2 regions of the Paenibacillus sp. O199 genome follow, and region 1 is predicted to be linked to the other one. Evidence: riboswitches for the same ligand, from Rfam matches in the RefSeq annotation. Region 1 holds a riboswitch; the other holds the start of a gene.
The links. A riboswitch is a leader RNA that binds a small molecule or an ion and turns the genes downstream of it on or off. The one in region 1 is predicted to bind cyclic di-AMP.
Positions count from the first base shown of each region.

Region 1 (7,542 bases):
TTACGACCTCGAAAGCTTCCCCATCGATCCATTACTAATTTTGCACCCCAGACCAGTGCCAAACTGCCGAAAATGGGGTAAAGGATAGAGAGCAGGGAGCTGAACCCAAACTGGCTAAGCGAATAACATAGCAGCATGATGGCCAGTATGATTAGTTTGGGATGTACGTGGACATGCTGTCTGAGTTGGAGGGTCATTCCATAAATATCGGCTACAAATGTACTGAAGATTTCCATAAAAATCAGGGATACATAGATAGACTGGACTACCCATCCAAGTTGAAAGGCAATGCTGCCCATTGGAATTTCAAATTGCGTGATGCCAGGCATCTGGGCTGACATGGCGAAGTGGGCTGCCATAAGCATGAATCCTACACCAATCCCTCCCAGAACGCCGCCCCATTTCAGTACCTTTCGGCTGCGAATCTGATTCCCCACCGGAACAAGTACAGCTTGGGCAAGTGCCAGGTTGAATGAAGTATACAACAGAGGAGATAACCAGACCTGGATTGGATTGCTGTCCGTGGTTAATGTAATAAATCGGTTCGCGCCGGGATGATGTATGGTGCTGGTGATCATAAGCAGAGAGAGCAGGAGCATCATTGGCACTACGATACTGTTCATTTGCAGAATAGCCTGAATGCCCCTTCCAAGCAGCAGATATGTACCGATAAGGGTAACAATCAGTCCGGTCTGGTAATGAAGCCCCAGATGCTCAACAAAGACCGACCCTGCTCCAGCCAGCATGACACTGTTTACTCCGATGAGAATAAGAAGGGTAACCCAGGTAATCCAGTTTCCTGCTTTATGACCGAATAGATGCTTGTTGAGATCTTCGTATGAGCGCGAGCCGGTATCATGGGCAATCAGCATCATTTTTGTACCTAACCAGACAAAGAGCATGGTCGATAAGCCAATGGTAATGGTGGCCCATTTGCCATACTGGGTAAAAAACTGCAATATCTCCTGTCCTGTTGCAAAGCCGGCTCCTACTACCGTTCCAATGTATGTAAATGCGATCTGCAGCACCCGAAATGCCTGTTTCATGCGTTTCCCCTCTCAGGCCCCTGAATAGTTTGGACATGCGGGTGCCATGGTACAAGGTATGCTTGACCCATCAAAGTCATGACAATTGAAGTGTGACATAGGGTCATTTCTATGCTCTGGACAAGAGCAAAGGCAATTTCGCTTGAACTGATAGCCGGATCTATGATACTTTTACGTCATAGGATAGGCTTGGGAGGTCAAATTATGGAAGTATTGAAACAACGAATTTTACAAGAAGGTGTAGTCATGTCAGATCAGGTGCTGAAGCTGGATGGTCTGCTGAATCACCAGATTGATCCTGCATTGACGATGGAAATGGGACGTGAATTTGCCGCTCGTTTTCGTGAAAGTGGTGTAACTCGGGTCATTACAGTGGAGTCTTCCGGGATTCCGGTCGCCTTTGCTGCCGCACATGAACTGGGTGTTCCGCTGGTATTTGCCCGTCGCAAAAAAACACTTTTGGCTGACCCCGACGCCTACTGTGAAAGAGTACCTTCTTTTACCAAAGGGATCGTAACAGATATTATGGTGTCCCGCGAATATATTCATGAGAATGACCGTATTTTGTTTATTGACGATATCATTGCGAATGGCGATGCCGCTCGTGGTGTCATCAAAATTATCGAACGTTCGGGAGCGGAACTGGTTGGATTCGGTGTCGTGGTCGAAAAATGTTTTCAGGCCGGAGCGCGCACTATTCGTGAGCAGGGCATCCCGGTTGAAGCGTTGGTGCGCATTCGTTCACTGAACGATGGCACCGTGCAATTTGACGATAACGAATTGTGACTTTTTAAAGGAAAAAGTGCCTATTTTTATAACAATGCCTTTGCATGACCGCTGATTTCATTTATAATGGGGTTATGTTAGGGAGAGGAGGCAACACCATGGGTAACCAACCGGCAACAGAACAATTTTTTATTGATAAGCTGGCGGAATCGAAAGTACATTTTGAGCGTGCCCTGGATTGTAAACATACGGAATTCGATGACCTTTATCCCTATATGATTGAACATCCTCAATTTTTCTGGTACAAACGCTACGTTGCCTGGTCAGAATTGCTGACGATTGTAGGCTTGTGCGAAGAGTTGTCCTTCTCTTGGAAAGAACAATTTACACCGCATCAAGTGGAGTACCTTGAAGAACGTGTGATGTCCGCCAAAGTGCTTGATTTTTGGTTTGAGAAGAACGACAGCAAAGAGCACGCGCAGCGGTAACTTTCAGTCGGGACATACTTTCGAATGACATGACAGTCCAATACAGTCACGTGAGACCTAAATGACTTTTCATTTAGGTCTCTTTTTGTAAATAATTTTTTTGGGAAAGTAGGCGCCATAAATATGATCAGTGATGCACAATTGGATGCACTGCGTTTATCGGGTGAAAAAGTAAGGGTAGTACGGGACGAGATTCAGTCCAATGATGTGACAGGTATTGTAGTGGCTTGGGACGGGGAGCAGGTACTCATTCGCCGTCAGAATCGTCGTGTGGTCAAGCTTGATCGGAATTACCGATATCAATTGTTCAGCGAACCACGCGAGAGCCTGCTCGAAGAATAGGACATGCCTATTTAGGTTCATTTACCATGGATGTTTTGGCATAATTACACCTCTCGGGAGAGAAGATAGGTACAGTGAGAGCTTGTAACATATCAGCCGAGAGGATGTGCGGTAACCATGACACTGATGAATGATAAGGTTCATGCCTATAAAGATCAGATTGGTGAATTAAGCGATGTGCTACCAGCAGTGGTGAAGTCTTATCATGAGTTCACTGGAGAATGCTTTCAGGCAGGGGCGATTGATGCCAAGACCAAACAGCTGATTGCGCTGGGTATTGGACTGTTTGCGAACAATGAGGTATGTACGTTTTACCATGTGGAAGAGGCACGTGCCAAAGGAGCGACCGATCAGGAGATTATGGAGACGGTTGCTGTGGCTGGAGCGGTAGGCGGAGGCCATGCGCTGTCTCAGGGTGCAATGAGAGTACAGAAGGCTTTACATTAAGTATAGAAGTCTACAGCACACCGAATTTGTAAACAAAAGCCCCAAACAAAGAGGAGGTCCCGGATTCACCCGGAGCCTCCTCTTTGCGCTATATCAAATCAAACTTATATTTTGCCCAGCATTTTGTTATACATAAATTGTCCTGTTACCCGGCGTGCTGTTACGTAACGATCATTGAAGTAAGGATTGGATAATTGTGTGATGCTGACACCCTTGCTGCTTGAAGCATGAGCGAACTGTCCGCCCCCGATATATACACCTGTATGTGAAATGCCATTGCCCATCGTATTAAAGAATACCATGTCACCAGTACGCAGATTAGCTTTGGATACCGGAGTTCCGGCCTTGGCTTGTTGCTGGGAAGTGCGTGGTAATTCAATGCTATATTTGTTGAAAATATATCTCATAAATCCAGAGCAATCAAATCCGGCCATTGTTGTGCCGCCCCATTTGTAAGGTATGCCTGTCATGTTGTTAACGACGCTGTTGATACTGCTTGCCTCTGTGCTTGCTGCACCGGATGTAAATAGAACTGCTGCTCCAAAAATGGAGATGATAAGCTTTTTCAAAATTTTTGTTCTCCCTTCGATGCCTACGGAGTTAGCTAAGGGTTCGGTAGAAGGTTCCCTATATTTCCTATGTATAAGAATAATTCACCCAAAATGGTTCCCCCGTTTTCAAACATGAAACTCGGCAAATGAATAATTAAGTTTTTGTAACCTTTTGAAACTATATTGCATAAATGCGAAAATGTCAAACCGATTTTGAACACTTCTTATCATCTCAATGTTAACGGAATTATCGCTATTTATGTAGAAATAACTCGAATATTGGGTTTTAATAGATGACAAAAAAGTAACTACTGTTTCAAATGGAGAAAAATTGGATAATTTATTGGCTTTCTCACATTTCGATTAGACGATACCTAAAGGTTAAGATAAAGAATTTGTTACATATTGTTGCAATTATTGACAAAATTCATTGTTTTGCATAGAATTCTTTTTATCTAATCCACTTATTGGATGAAAAGAAATAGTTTGAGTTTAAAAACAAATATAAGGAGGGGAGACGCTCAAGGAAAACAGTTTGCAGAAAATGAATTGGGGAGTGTTCTAAACGATGTTGAAGGCACAAGCAAGGTTTGCATCTTTGGTAATGGCATGTACAATGATTTTCTCTGTTGTCGGAATGGTATTTCAGCCTGCTGCTAAGGTATCTGCTGCAGACGCATCTGGAACGACAGCAAGTATCTCAGATATTTTGAAGAATCAACGTCCTGACGGGGGATGGAAGAAGGATTACAAAGAAACAAGTGGTGAGTGGGCCAAATCTACGATTGATAATAAAGCTACATACTCAGAAATTAGAAGATTAGCCAAGGAATTTAAAAAGACAAATGATCCGCGATATTCGGCTACTGCCATCAAAGGAATCAACTTTTTGTTAAATATGCAGTACTCCAATGGAGGATGGCCACAAGTATACCAGAGCTCAGGCTATCACAAACACATTACCTTCAACGACGATGCCATGATTAATGTCATGTACATGCTGGATGAAGTAGGTGCACGTAAAGGTGATTTCTCATTCATCGACAGCTCTCTTGCGGATCGCAGTAAAAAATCAGTTGCCAAAGGTGTAGATGCTATTCTCAATACACAGGTTGTAGCAAATGGTAAACTGACTGCATGGGGACAGCAGCATGATTCCAGCTCCCTAAAACCTGCAGGAGCAAGGATTTATGAAGTGCCTTCTCTAAGTGCTGGAGAGAGCAGTACGATTGTAAAGTTTTTGAAAACAAGACCGTCGAACTCGAAAATTAAGGCTTCCATTCAAGCGGCAGAAGCCTGGTTCAACAACGTGAAAATTACAGGATACAAGTATGTCAGAGAAAACGGAGATAGCAAACTCGTAGCTGATTCAGGTGCAGCGCCAATATGGGCACGTTTTTACGAAATTGGAACGGATAAACCGATCTTCGTAGGACGTGATGGGGTTGTGAAATACAAACTCAGCGATATCGATAAGGAAAGAAGAGGTGGGTATGCCTGGTATGGCAACTGGCCTTCAAAGATATGATTTATAAAAAGCTTTATCATTGAAGGCGAAATTATATTTTTTTTGTTGACACTAATTACCTGCACATGATATATTATCTCTTGTCGCCGCGATATAATTTCTCGGAGATAAGACATACGCGGTCGTGGCGGAATTGGCAGACGCGCACGGTTCAGGTCCGTGTGGGCTAACCCCCGTGGAGGTTCGAGTCCTCTCGACCGCATCATATGTAACACGAAAAAGGTTCCTAGAATGGCATTGCTGCCACTCTAGGAACCTTTTTTATTTGTTTACAGATTTTGATCTTTGCTTTTCCTGATTCTTTTCAACCCATTCCCTCGGCTTGAGCAAAAATGAAGTTTCCCTTTGTTTATTTATCCATTAATGGAAATATGTTTGTTCTGCGACGGTTTGCCCCTATATTTCAGGTTAATTGTACGTAAAATACCGAATTGTACCTATCTTGGGAATGCCTCATCCACTATTCTCTTCTCGTGTGGAAGCGCTATCAACAGGAATTTGAATGACCAAATTCAGAGGGGGTAGGGATAATTTGAAACGAATCGGAAAAAGGATGGCAATGTGTTTCATGGTATTTATGATTGCGGCGGTGCAGTTCGGGATTATGGGAACGACAGGTAATGTGGCACAAGCAGCAGATAAGAGTCTGGCCCAAAAGCCGTATATGGGTTGGAGCAGTTACAGCATGCAGGTATATGACGGGCCGGGTAACTGGACATCGGCCGAGAGTATAAAGAAGCAATCGGACGCCATGCGTGAGAAGCTGCAAGCCCATGGATATGAATACATTAATATTGATGCTGGCTGGAACGGTGACGAAGATGAATACGGCCGTCCTATTCCGAGTACTGTTCTTTATCCAAATGGATTTCAGGAGGTCATTGATTACGTCCATAATAACGGACAGAAGATCGGAATCTATCTGATTCCGGGATTATCAATCACCGCCTATGATAAAAATCTTGAGGTTTATGGGTCGGGCGGGGCATGTCGTATGCAAGATATTGCAGTAAAACCGCTCGTTGTTATGGATGCTTGGGATTCGTACACGTACAAAATTGATTTTTCGAACCCTTGCTCACAGAAGTACATTGACTCCATCGCGGATCTTCTTGGCGAGTGGGGTATCAACTTTGTCAAATTCGACAGTGTGACGCCAGGATCGGGAATCAATAATCTTAGCCGGGATGCACGTGGTGATGTGGAGGCATGGTCCAAAGCCCTGGACAGAAATAACATCTGGTTTGAGCTTTCCTGGGCGCTTGATCACAATTACGTGGACTTCTGGAAAAAGTATGCAAACGGCTGGAGGATCGACTGGGACGTTGAAGCTTACGACAGCAGTAAGGGATTGACCGAATGGTCGAGTATTTCCCGCTTGTTCCCCATCGCTGCCCTCTGGTGGCGGGATGCAGGTCCCGGAGGCTGGAACGACTTCGATTCACTGAATGTCGGGAATGGCTCGATGGATGGTCTGACCAAGGTTGAGCGGCAAACGGCCACGACCTTCTGGTCTATCTCTTCAGCACCGCTTTATACAGGTGATGATTTAACAAGGCTGGACAGCTATGGATTGGAATTGCTTACGAATGACGAAGTCATTGCCGTCAATCAGGCCGGACGTCCAGGCCATCCGGTTTCCATGGAGACCAAGCAGCAGGTTTGGTATGCCAATAACGGAGATGGTACTTACAGTGTAGCCTTGTTCAATTTGGGCGACCAGAGTGCGGAGGTTAAAGTCAAATGGAGCGATCTTGGCCTCAACGGTCCGGCTTCTGTCCGTGATCTCTGGAGCCATTCCGAGCTGGGGAATTTTAATCATGAATTCAGTGGCGGCGTGCTAGAACCCCATGCTTCCCGGATGCTTAAAGTAACCGCACTGAACGGCACATCAGCCGTCAATGACGATGATACAGGCATGCTCTATATCGGGGATTGGCAGCGCAACGGGGGCAAGGAGCAGACAGATGGGAGACAGGATCTGAGCATAGCGATTACGGATTCCTCTGGCACTGGTCCAGCGAATAGCAGTCAAGGGGGTGCCTTGGACGCTGAAGCTGACAATGCTGCAAATTCAATCTCCGTGGAAGATGCCACTGTTACCAATGAGGTCTACATTAATGATGATGACAGCAGTATTAAATACACGGGCTCATGGAACTCCAATACCGGCAGAAGTTACGGTGATTACAATGGCGATGTGCATTTTACTGAAAAAGACGGCGATTATTTTGAGTATAGTTTCACGGGCACAGGCATTGAACTGCTGACGGAGAAGGATAAAGACCAAGGAGACATGATTGTCACCCTCGATAATGGAGCACCTGAAACTGTAAACGCCTATACCAGTGGAGAAAGGGAAGTCCAGCAGGTTTTGTACAGCAAACTTGATTTGGACAACGGCCCACATACCT
Region 1 is NZ_LGRP01000006.1:195,275-202,816, reverse strand. Features, by position in the region: gene A6049_RS11535 (YkvI family membrane protein) at 1-1,046, opposite strand, end outside; gene A6049_RS11530 (xanthine phosphoribosyltransferase) at 1,251-1,832, shown strand; gene A6049_RS11525 (hypothetical protein) at 1,931-2,260, shown strand; gene A6049_RS11520 (hypothetical protein) at 2,384-2,602, shown strand; gene A6049_RS11515 (carboxymuconolactone decarboxylase family protein) at 2,720-3,049, shown strand; gene A6049_RS11510 (C40 family peptidase) at 3,154-3,618, opposite strand; cyclic di-AMP (ydaO/yuaA leader) riboswitch at 3,624-3,755, opposite strand; gene pelA (pectate lyase) at 4,169-5,128, shown strand; tRNA gene A6049_RS11500 (tRNA-Leu) at 5,247-5,330, shown strand; gene A6049_RS11495 (X2-like carbohydrate binding domain-containing protein) at 5,661-7,542, shown strand, end outside.

Region 2 (7,542 bases), on a different contig from region 1:
TGAAAATAGTTGCTGCCGTACCAACAAAAATAATAACGTAGGCTGCTGGGTTGTTAACCAGGTTGATAAGGGGCGCACCCTTCAGGAACATACCCACTACAAGTGAAACCAGCCCTAAAACTAGTCCGATAATCGTTGAAATTTCCATCATACACCTCATCCATGAGATAAAATTGAATCCTTTCAAGCGGCTTTATTCGGGCTTCCGGACGAACGTTACACCGCAATCCGTTTAATGTTAGGCATCCTTTAGGGTTGCAGAAACAGTTAAAACGGTCATGTATAGTATTTATCGACCAGATGGCCTTTTTTTTTAAGGGTTATTTTCAGGTATAATAAGATCAAATCTGCTCCTTAGGGGCTAAATAGGAGTGAAAAGCCAATGGGCGTAAAGCATGGACGAGATTATGAAGGAATATTGACAGATTTGACAGAGGCTATAGGCCGAATACCGGACCGCTATGTTTTCTTTGAAATGGATGAGGAAGAATGGTCGCGCCTTGGTGTAACAGAGCAACTCGAAGTGGATGAGGCATTGGCGGAAGATCTGTTCTATGCACTGGGTGAGGAGTCGGTCATTCCGGTAGGAAGTGGAGTGGTCATTCATGACAAGGATCAGCACCGAATTCATATCTTAATTGGGGAAGAAGAACTGACTTTTGTACCGCTCATTTAGTATGCTCCTATAAGATATTTTGCATGGAAAACCGAGTTGGAGAATCTCCCTAAAGCCTTATGGTTAGTGGATCTAGCGCCATTTGTACTATTGGAATTTGAGGCTTGTCCGTGGTAAGATGATAGTCATGAAACGGGCGAACCGCAGGGCGGTGGACCTATGCGTTTGGGTTGCTATGGGTAGCACCAAAGGTTTCGGTGGCAGCATGGACAGTTGTCTGTGATAAGCCATCATATGGGGAGGAAGATAACGTATGGTTTTTTCGCAAGAGGAAGTCGAAGCTCATCTGGGAAGGCTGGAAGGCTGGGAACTGGAAGAGGGACGATGGATTGTCCGCAAGTTCGTATTTTCCAACTACATGAAAGGGATTGCATTTGTGGACGAGGTCGCAGCGATTTCGGAAGCGTTCAATCATCACCCTTTCATTACGATTGACTATACAACAGTCACACTGCGTCTCACATCATGGGATGAAGGTGGCATCACATCTGTAGATATTAAAGAAGCAGAGCAATATAATGAGGCTTTTGAGAAAATGAGGTCGGAATAACCTGGATCGGTTATATCGCACTACCGGAAATGAGTGAAGCATACATGTCAGACGATAATCAGAACAAACCTCTTATTGCTGTCGTAGGCAGCCTTAATATGGATCTGGTGGTGAAGACAGACATCATTCCTGAGGAAGGCGAGACGGTGAGTGGGGAGGAACTGCACTATTTGGCCGGGGGCAAAGGCGCCAATCAGGCGGTTGCTGCTGCACGACTGGGTGGACAGACTACGATGATTGGTGCCGTAGGTTCGGATGGTTTTGGTGAACGCCTGTTGCACAGTCTAACGGAAAGCGGGGCGGATGCCTCGCTAGTTCGCATTCTGGATGATACCGTTACAGGTACGGCCTCTATCTGGCTCTCCAAAGGAGATAACCGGATTATTGTTATTCCTGGAGCGAATGGGCAGGTTATGCCTGCGATGCTGGAAGAGGCGGATACGGTAAAAAGCCTGACTGCAGCCGCAGCGGTGCTGCTGCAGCTGGAGATCCCGCTGCCTGCGGTCACCCGCGCCGCCCAACTGGCGGCTGAAGGCAGCGCATTGGTGGTGCTCAACCCGGCGCCTGCGGTGCCGGGTCTGCCCCAGGAGCTCCTGCGGTGCGTCGACGTCGTCACGCCGAACCGCAGCGAGCTCGCCGTGCTCACCGGCCGGGATGATCTCCGGCCGGAAGACGTGGATGCGGCGGTCGCAGAGCTCGCCGCATCCCTCGGGGCCGCTGTCGTCACGACGCTCGGCCCCGAGGGGGCTGTGTACGCGGCAGCGCCTAGCGGCCGCGTTCAGGCAGAGCGTGCCGGCGCGTGCCGTGCGCCCGGCTACGCCGTAAGCGCCGTCGACACGACCGGTGCTGGCGATTGCTTCAACGGCGCGCTGGCAGTAGCCCTCGCGCGCGGAGAGACGCTGGACGCGGCGGTAAGCTTCGCCATGGGCGCAGCCGCGTTGTCGGTGACGAAGCTCGGCGCCCAGTCCGGGATGCCGTCCGCACGTGAAGTGCAGGCTTTCCTTGCCGAGCAGAAGGCAAAGACCCAGTAATATATGCATACTTTAGGTAAATCAGAGGCAGGCTGGAAGGATACGCTAATGCATCTATTTAGCCATAGCATGGTGGATGTTTTCATCGGAGCATCCCTGAAATGACCAAGAGGCTCTTACTTCCCAGTACGGGAGAGTAAGAGCCTCTTGTCTGTATGACCATTGATAAAACGAGTAACCCTGTATTACCAATAAGGGTTGACTACGTTGCGCGTCTAGCGCCAGCGTTGTTTAGAGCATGAGTAAAGAGCAGAGGATGATTGAAGCCATCACACTCTCTATACATGCCCCCTGCCACAAACTGATCGCCTTGAACATCTTGGATTACTTCTTCTCCGCCAGCCACATCGCAATATTCGCGATTTCTTCATCCTTCAGCTTGTCTTTGAACGAAGGCATACCGCCGCTTTTACCTTTGACGATGGTCGTATAAATCTTCTCCACATCGTCCTGGCTGCCAATCTTCTGCAGACTAGGGCCCATGCCCCCTTGAAGCTGATCACCGTGGCAGGTAATACAGTTTGCTTTGACCAGTGCCTCAGCCTGTCCTGCATCCATTGTAACTTGCGGCATCGTCGGTTTCGCTTCTTCTGCAACTTCCTCTTTCCCTGGAAGCGTAAACATTAGTACAATAGCTAAAGCGCACGCTGCAAAAAATACCCCGCTCATGATCCATTTGTGCATCCCTTATGTCCCCTCCAGAATGAAAGATCATCTAACTTGAAACTATCCATATCATTATAACGGAACCTGTAGTGACATCATAGCATTTTGTGGTAATTTTTTGAACTAATCACATAACCGGGGACTTTTTGGGGTGATTTCAAGCCCTAGTTATTCGCGTGGACCTTCATAGACCATACAGTAAAAAGGTTTCAAACCACCCGGTGTCTGTCGTTCGTATGTATCCTGCGTAACAAATCCGGCTTTGAGATAGACACGAATAGCCCGGTCATTCCAGGTCAGAACTTCCAGATCAATTTCATTTGTAGGGTTCCGGCGAATGGCTTCCTGCACAATGGCCGAGACAAAAGCCGTTCCTTGACCATGACCACATCGATCGGGGTGCATGCCAAGTCCGATGCGGGTTACACCATCAAGCGGGAAGTATTGAGCAAAACCGCAAATCTGCTGATCCTCTCCCAGCACCACCGCATATTGTTCTTTCCGTAGCTGGGGATCGCCGAATTCCACTTCAAGTGCTTTCATCTGCTCCCAGGGCAGCCAGCTATAAATATTATAAGGCGGGTCATACTGCCAATCGCAGATTAGTTCCGCGTGTTCTTCTTGCATGGGCACAACGTGAAACGTCACAGGGGCTTCATCCATACAACTGCACGCTCCTCTCATTGTGAACAAGCTATAATGATTTTGATTTGTCCATATACATATGTCATTCCATATCTAAGCTTGTTTCCACTCTACAAAAGAGGCGTTCATTTGGCAAGTCCTCGTTTTTGAAAAAAAGTGAAACAAAAGTTCCGGTAATTTCGTTTATATTATAGTGGGATGGGTAAAAACATTATAAGAGCACGGACGAAGCAATGAAAAATAACTTTTAAAAAAGTTAAAGTTAGGTTTGGTAGCTATCCCGAACGCATTAAAGGAAACGAAGCACAAAAAAACCGCCGGATACATTCCTGCGGAGAATGTACCAGACGGTTCTATTATGCTTCGTTACAGTAGTGTTATTGTTACAGCATGACGTTGCTCAGCTTGTCCCTATTCAATGGCCAATGTCTCATATGCGTCCGTGCTCATAATACGTTTAGCGCCAACATAGCGGTTGGCCCAATAGCTTTCGCTTAATTCGCTAATTGTAACTCCTTTGGAAGAAGAGGAGTGTGCAAACTTCCCATTCCCTACAAAGATCCCTACGTGCGAGACCCCTTTGCCCGTTGTATTGAAGAATACCAGATCACCTGGTCTCATTTCCATCCGGGATACCGAATCACCCATGTCGAATTGTGAACTCGATTGGCGAGCCAGATCAATGCCCAGCTTGTCGAATACATAACTTGTGAATCCAGAGCAGTCAAAGCCGTTAAGCGTTGTTCCTCCGCTTTTGTATGTAGTCCCCATTGCTGAATCAATAACTTGGTCCATTTTCGAATCTGCGAATGCGCTGCCTGCTCCAAGCGATAATGCGAATGTGAGGCTGAGTACAGCTGCGGTTAATTTCTTCTTAAACAAGAGATATACCCCTTCCAATGCCTGCGAGGTTAGCTTAAGGATTCGGTTGAAGGTCCCCTATGATCCCTCTGTTGCAAGATCAATTCACCCATAACTGGTTCCCCCGCTTCCCAGGTGCTAGGAATTTGGCTATGCTAGTTATGCACCTGCGAAATCAAGAAATGACGATTAAATTTTAAGTAGTTACAAATATGAAGGTAAAGATTACAAAGTTGTTACTAAAAACTCACTGCGATTATTGTAACAGAGGTATATCACTTTGGCAACGTTTAACAACAAAATTAACAAAAAAAACCTCGACCTTTGACGGGGAAAGGTCGAGGTTTGCTTGTTTAACGGCATTTGAAGAATACAACTTTACATAGAGATGGTAACCGTTTTTAACCGTTCGATTTAATCCTTGACCGAGTTGGACTGCCATAGGCGGAAATGGGCACATATTTTCCACAGGCTCAGCAAGCACCGGGCAAGTGGATACGTTTGTTGTAGGATAAGACCAGTTAAGCCAGTTAGTAACCATGAAGCTGATGTAAAGGCACCAAAGACCAGCAGATGAAGGGCGCCCAGCAGGACAGCAATGCCGATTAGAGTGATGACTTGGCGTAGTGCAATCCATATAGCTTGAAACGTACCACGTGCTCCGCCTTCCCCATCGGGAGCTGAGATACCAAACTGCATGTACAGTAGGACATGATGGATAACCCACCCGTATACAATCCAACCAGCAACATAGGGAATACCAGGCAAGAGCAGATGGAGGGAATGAAAACCTTCCATAAAGATGGAATAGAGCTTTGGCGCGAGCCAATAAGCGGGTAGCAGCAGTAATATAGTCCGAATGGTGTGGAGCAACAGCATCGGTTTCCATAAATTTTTGATACCGCGAATGAATGGAATGCGCTCTTCCGAATGGTTATAATGCTGGAGCGAGTAGAGCAGCCCTGCCTGAATGAGTGGGCTAATCAGAATCCGTATCAGCAGCATAGCCCCTAAAATCCATAAATAGCGGTGAACCTCCGGATTCGTTGTCAGACCGAGTTGGCTCTCCATTTTAAATAAAATCGTACTGAGTTCCCCTGTATCAGGGTCAGGATAACGCAGGAGCAGCGGAACCACAGCTGACTGCACCATCCGATAAAGAAAGTATCCCCATACTAATTGATAGAGAAATAAGAGTGCCGCAATGAACATATGCTGACGGACGAGAAACCAGCCTTCACGTATTTTCGCTTTCACTGTATCCACCTCACCATGACAGACTTCCGAATATGGCTTCTATAATTTTGGTTGCGCTCATGCTCCAGCGGGATTTAGTTGGCTCATCCAGTCCGGCTTTCAGAAAATTGTTCATATGATGGTTCTCCAGCACAATCGTGTATAGCGGATCAGTCATAGCCCAGGAAACAGGGGAAGTATAGGTCAGTTTGTAGGTAATGCGCTCCTCGCTACCATCCCATTCTTTCGTCATGGTTTTCCCATCTTCGAACATAATTCGAACAGGAACCTTCTTATATTCACTCCCTTTTTTCTGCAATGTAACCGATGACTCGTACAACGTTTGGCCGTCTTTCAGGATAGGATTGATTGCGATCTTTTCCACTGCAAAGTCAGCCATGCCATCGCCGTATACATACTGATTAAAATAATCGGTCCAGGATGTACGCGTCACTTGTTCCACGACCTTTTGAAAATCAGACGAAGTAGGGTGTTTAAAGCGGTATTTATTCACATAGGTCGAGAGAATACGCTCCATCGTTTTAGCACCAACCTGTTGTTCTATTCCAAGTAATACAAGCTTGCCTCGTGTGTATACGTTTGCTGCATATTGATTCTGGGAATCAAACTTCCAGGAGTCCTGTGTCAGTGAAGCTGGAGAAGTAATGAGACCAGCTTGTACGGGCAGATTCGGGATAAGTCCGTATTCCTGTTCCATTACTTTGTCTTCTGCATAGGAGGTGAATCCTTCGTCCAGCCAAGCCTCTTCAAATTCATTACTCGCGACCATGCCGTAAAAATACTGATGCCCAATCTCGTGCACAACCGTGCGTTCCAGATCGTAGCCAGGAGCAGAATCATCTGCACCGAAGGCGGTGACCAAGGTAGGGTATTCCATTCCCCCTGCGCCATTCCCTGATTTGGGCGGGACAACGATGGACAGTGTGGAATACGGATAAGGGCCAAACCACTTGCTATAATTGGATAGCGCTGCTTTGGCGGCGTAGAAATAACGTTCCTTCAGATCCTCATGAGCAGGGTCGAGATACAGCTTGATTCGTACGCCTGGCACATTGGGAGCAGAGAAGGGTTCTTCTGCATAAACAAAATCAGGAGAGGCTGACCAGGCAAAATCATGCACATCATCGGCATAGAACTGATATACTTTTTCGCCGTTCTTCACAACCGCTTGCTGGGTTGGGAATCCAGTAGCAGCTACTTTGTATGTTTCCGGTACCCGAATACGCACACTATAGATACCAAAATCGGCGTAAAACTCTGAATTACCGTGATACTGATGCAGATTCCAGCCTTCGGTCGTTTGACCTCGTGTGCCTACTGGCTCATATACGCTAAGTTTAGGGAACCACTGACCTGCCATAACGAAATTATCTGCTGTTCCCATGCGGGCAAAAATTTTCGGTAGCTTGACCTCAAATCGGGTGTGAAGCGTGATGCTTTCACCGCCTTTAACGGGTTTGGGCAGCCGTACCTTAATGAGGCTAGTATCTTTCATGTTTCCGTCATCCGGTTGCACATACTGCATCCGATGTAAGAGAGAAAGCCCATCCTCTGTTTTCATTTCTGTAATATGCATGGAACCGTAACCGTTCGTGGGCATGACATCACCTCGAAGTTTCCCTCCGGATTCTTTCATAAAAGTGGTGTCGGCAGAAGAGAAGGCATTGGGATACATGTGAAAATAAAGCTCGCTGACGGTTTTCTTACCTGGATGTGTCCAGGTGATCGTCTGAGTCCCTTGCAGTACATTCCCGTCTACCAGCTTCACATCCATGTGATATTCCACTACGCGGTTGCTGAACACTTCAGCGGTAGGTGTCTGTATACTTTCCGGAGATGTTTGGGTTTTGACGGGT
Region 2 is NZ_LGRP01000033.1:16,225-23,766, forward strand. Features, by position in the region: gene motA (flagellar motor stator protein MotA) at 1-148, opposite strand, end outside; gene A6049_RS27410 (hypothetical protein) at 383-676, shown strand; gene A6049_RS27415 (4a-hydroxytetrahydrobiopterin dehydratase) at 930-1,226, shown strand; gene rbsK (ribokinase) at 1,271-2,257, shown strand; gene A6049_RS27425 (c-type cytochrome) at 2,582-2,941, opposite strand; gene A6049_RS27430 (GNAT family N-acetyltransferase) at 3,092-3,586, opposite strand; gene A6049_RS27435 (C40 family peptidase) at 3,980-4,450, opposite strand; cyclic di-AMP (ydaO/yuaA leader) riboswitch at 4,454-4,591, opposite strand; gene A6049_RS27440 (hypothetical protein) at 4,844-5,686, opposite strand; gene A6049_RS27445 (M1 family metallopeptidase) at 5,697-7,542, opposite strand, start outside.
Region 2: another riboswitch for cyclic di-AMP. It lies ahead of A6049_RS27435 (C40 family peptidase); the one in region 1 lies ahead of A6049_RS11510 (C40 family peptidase).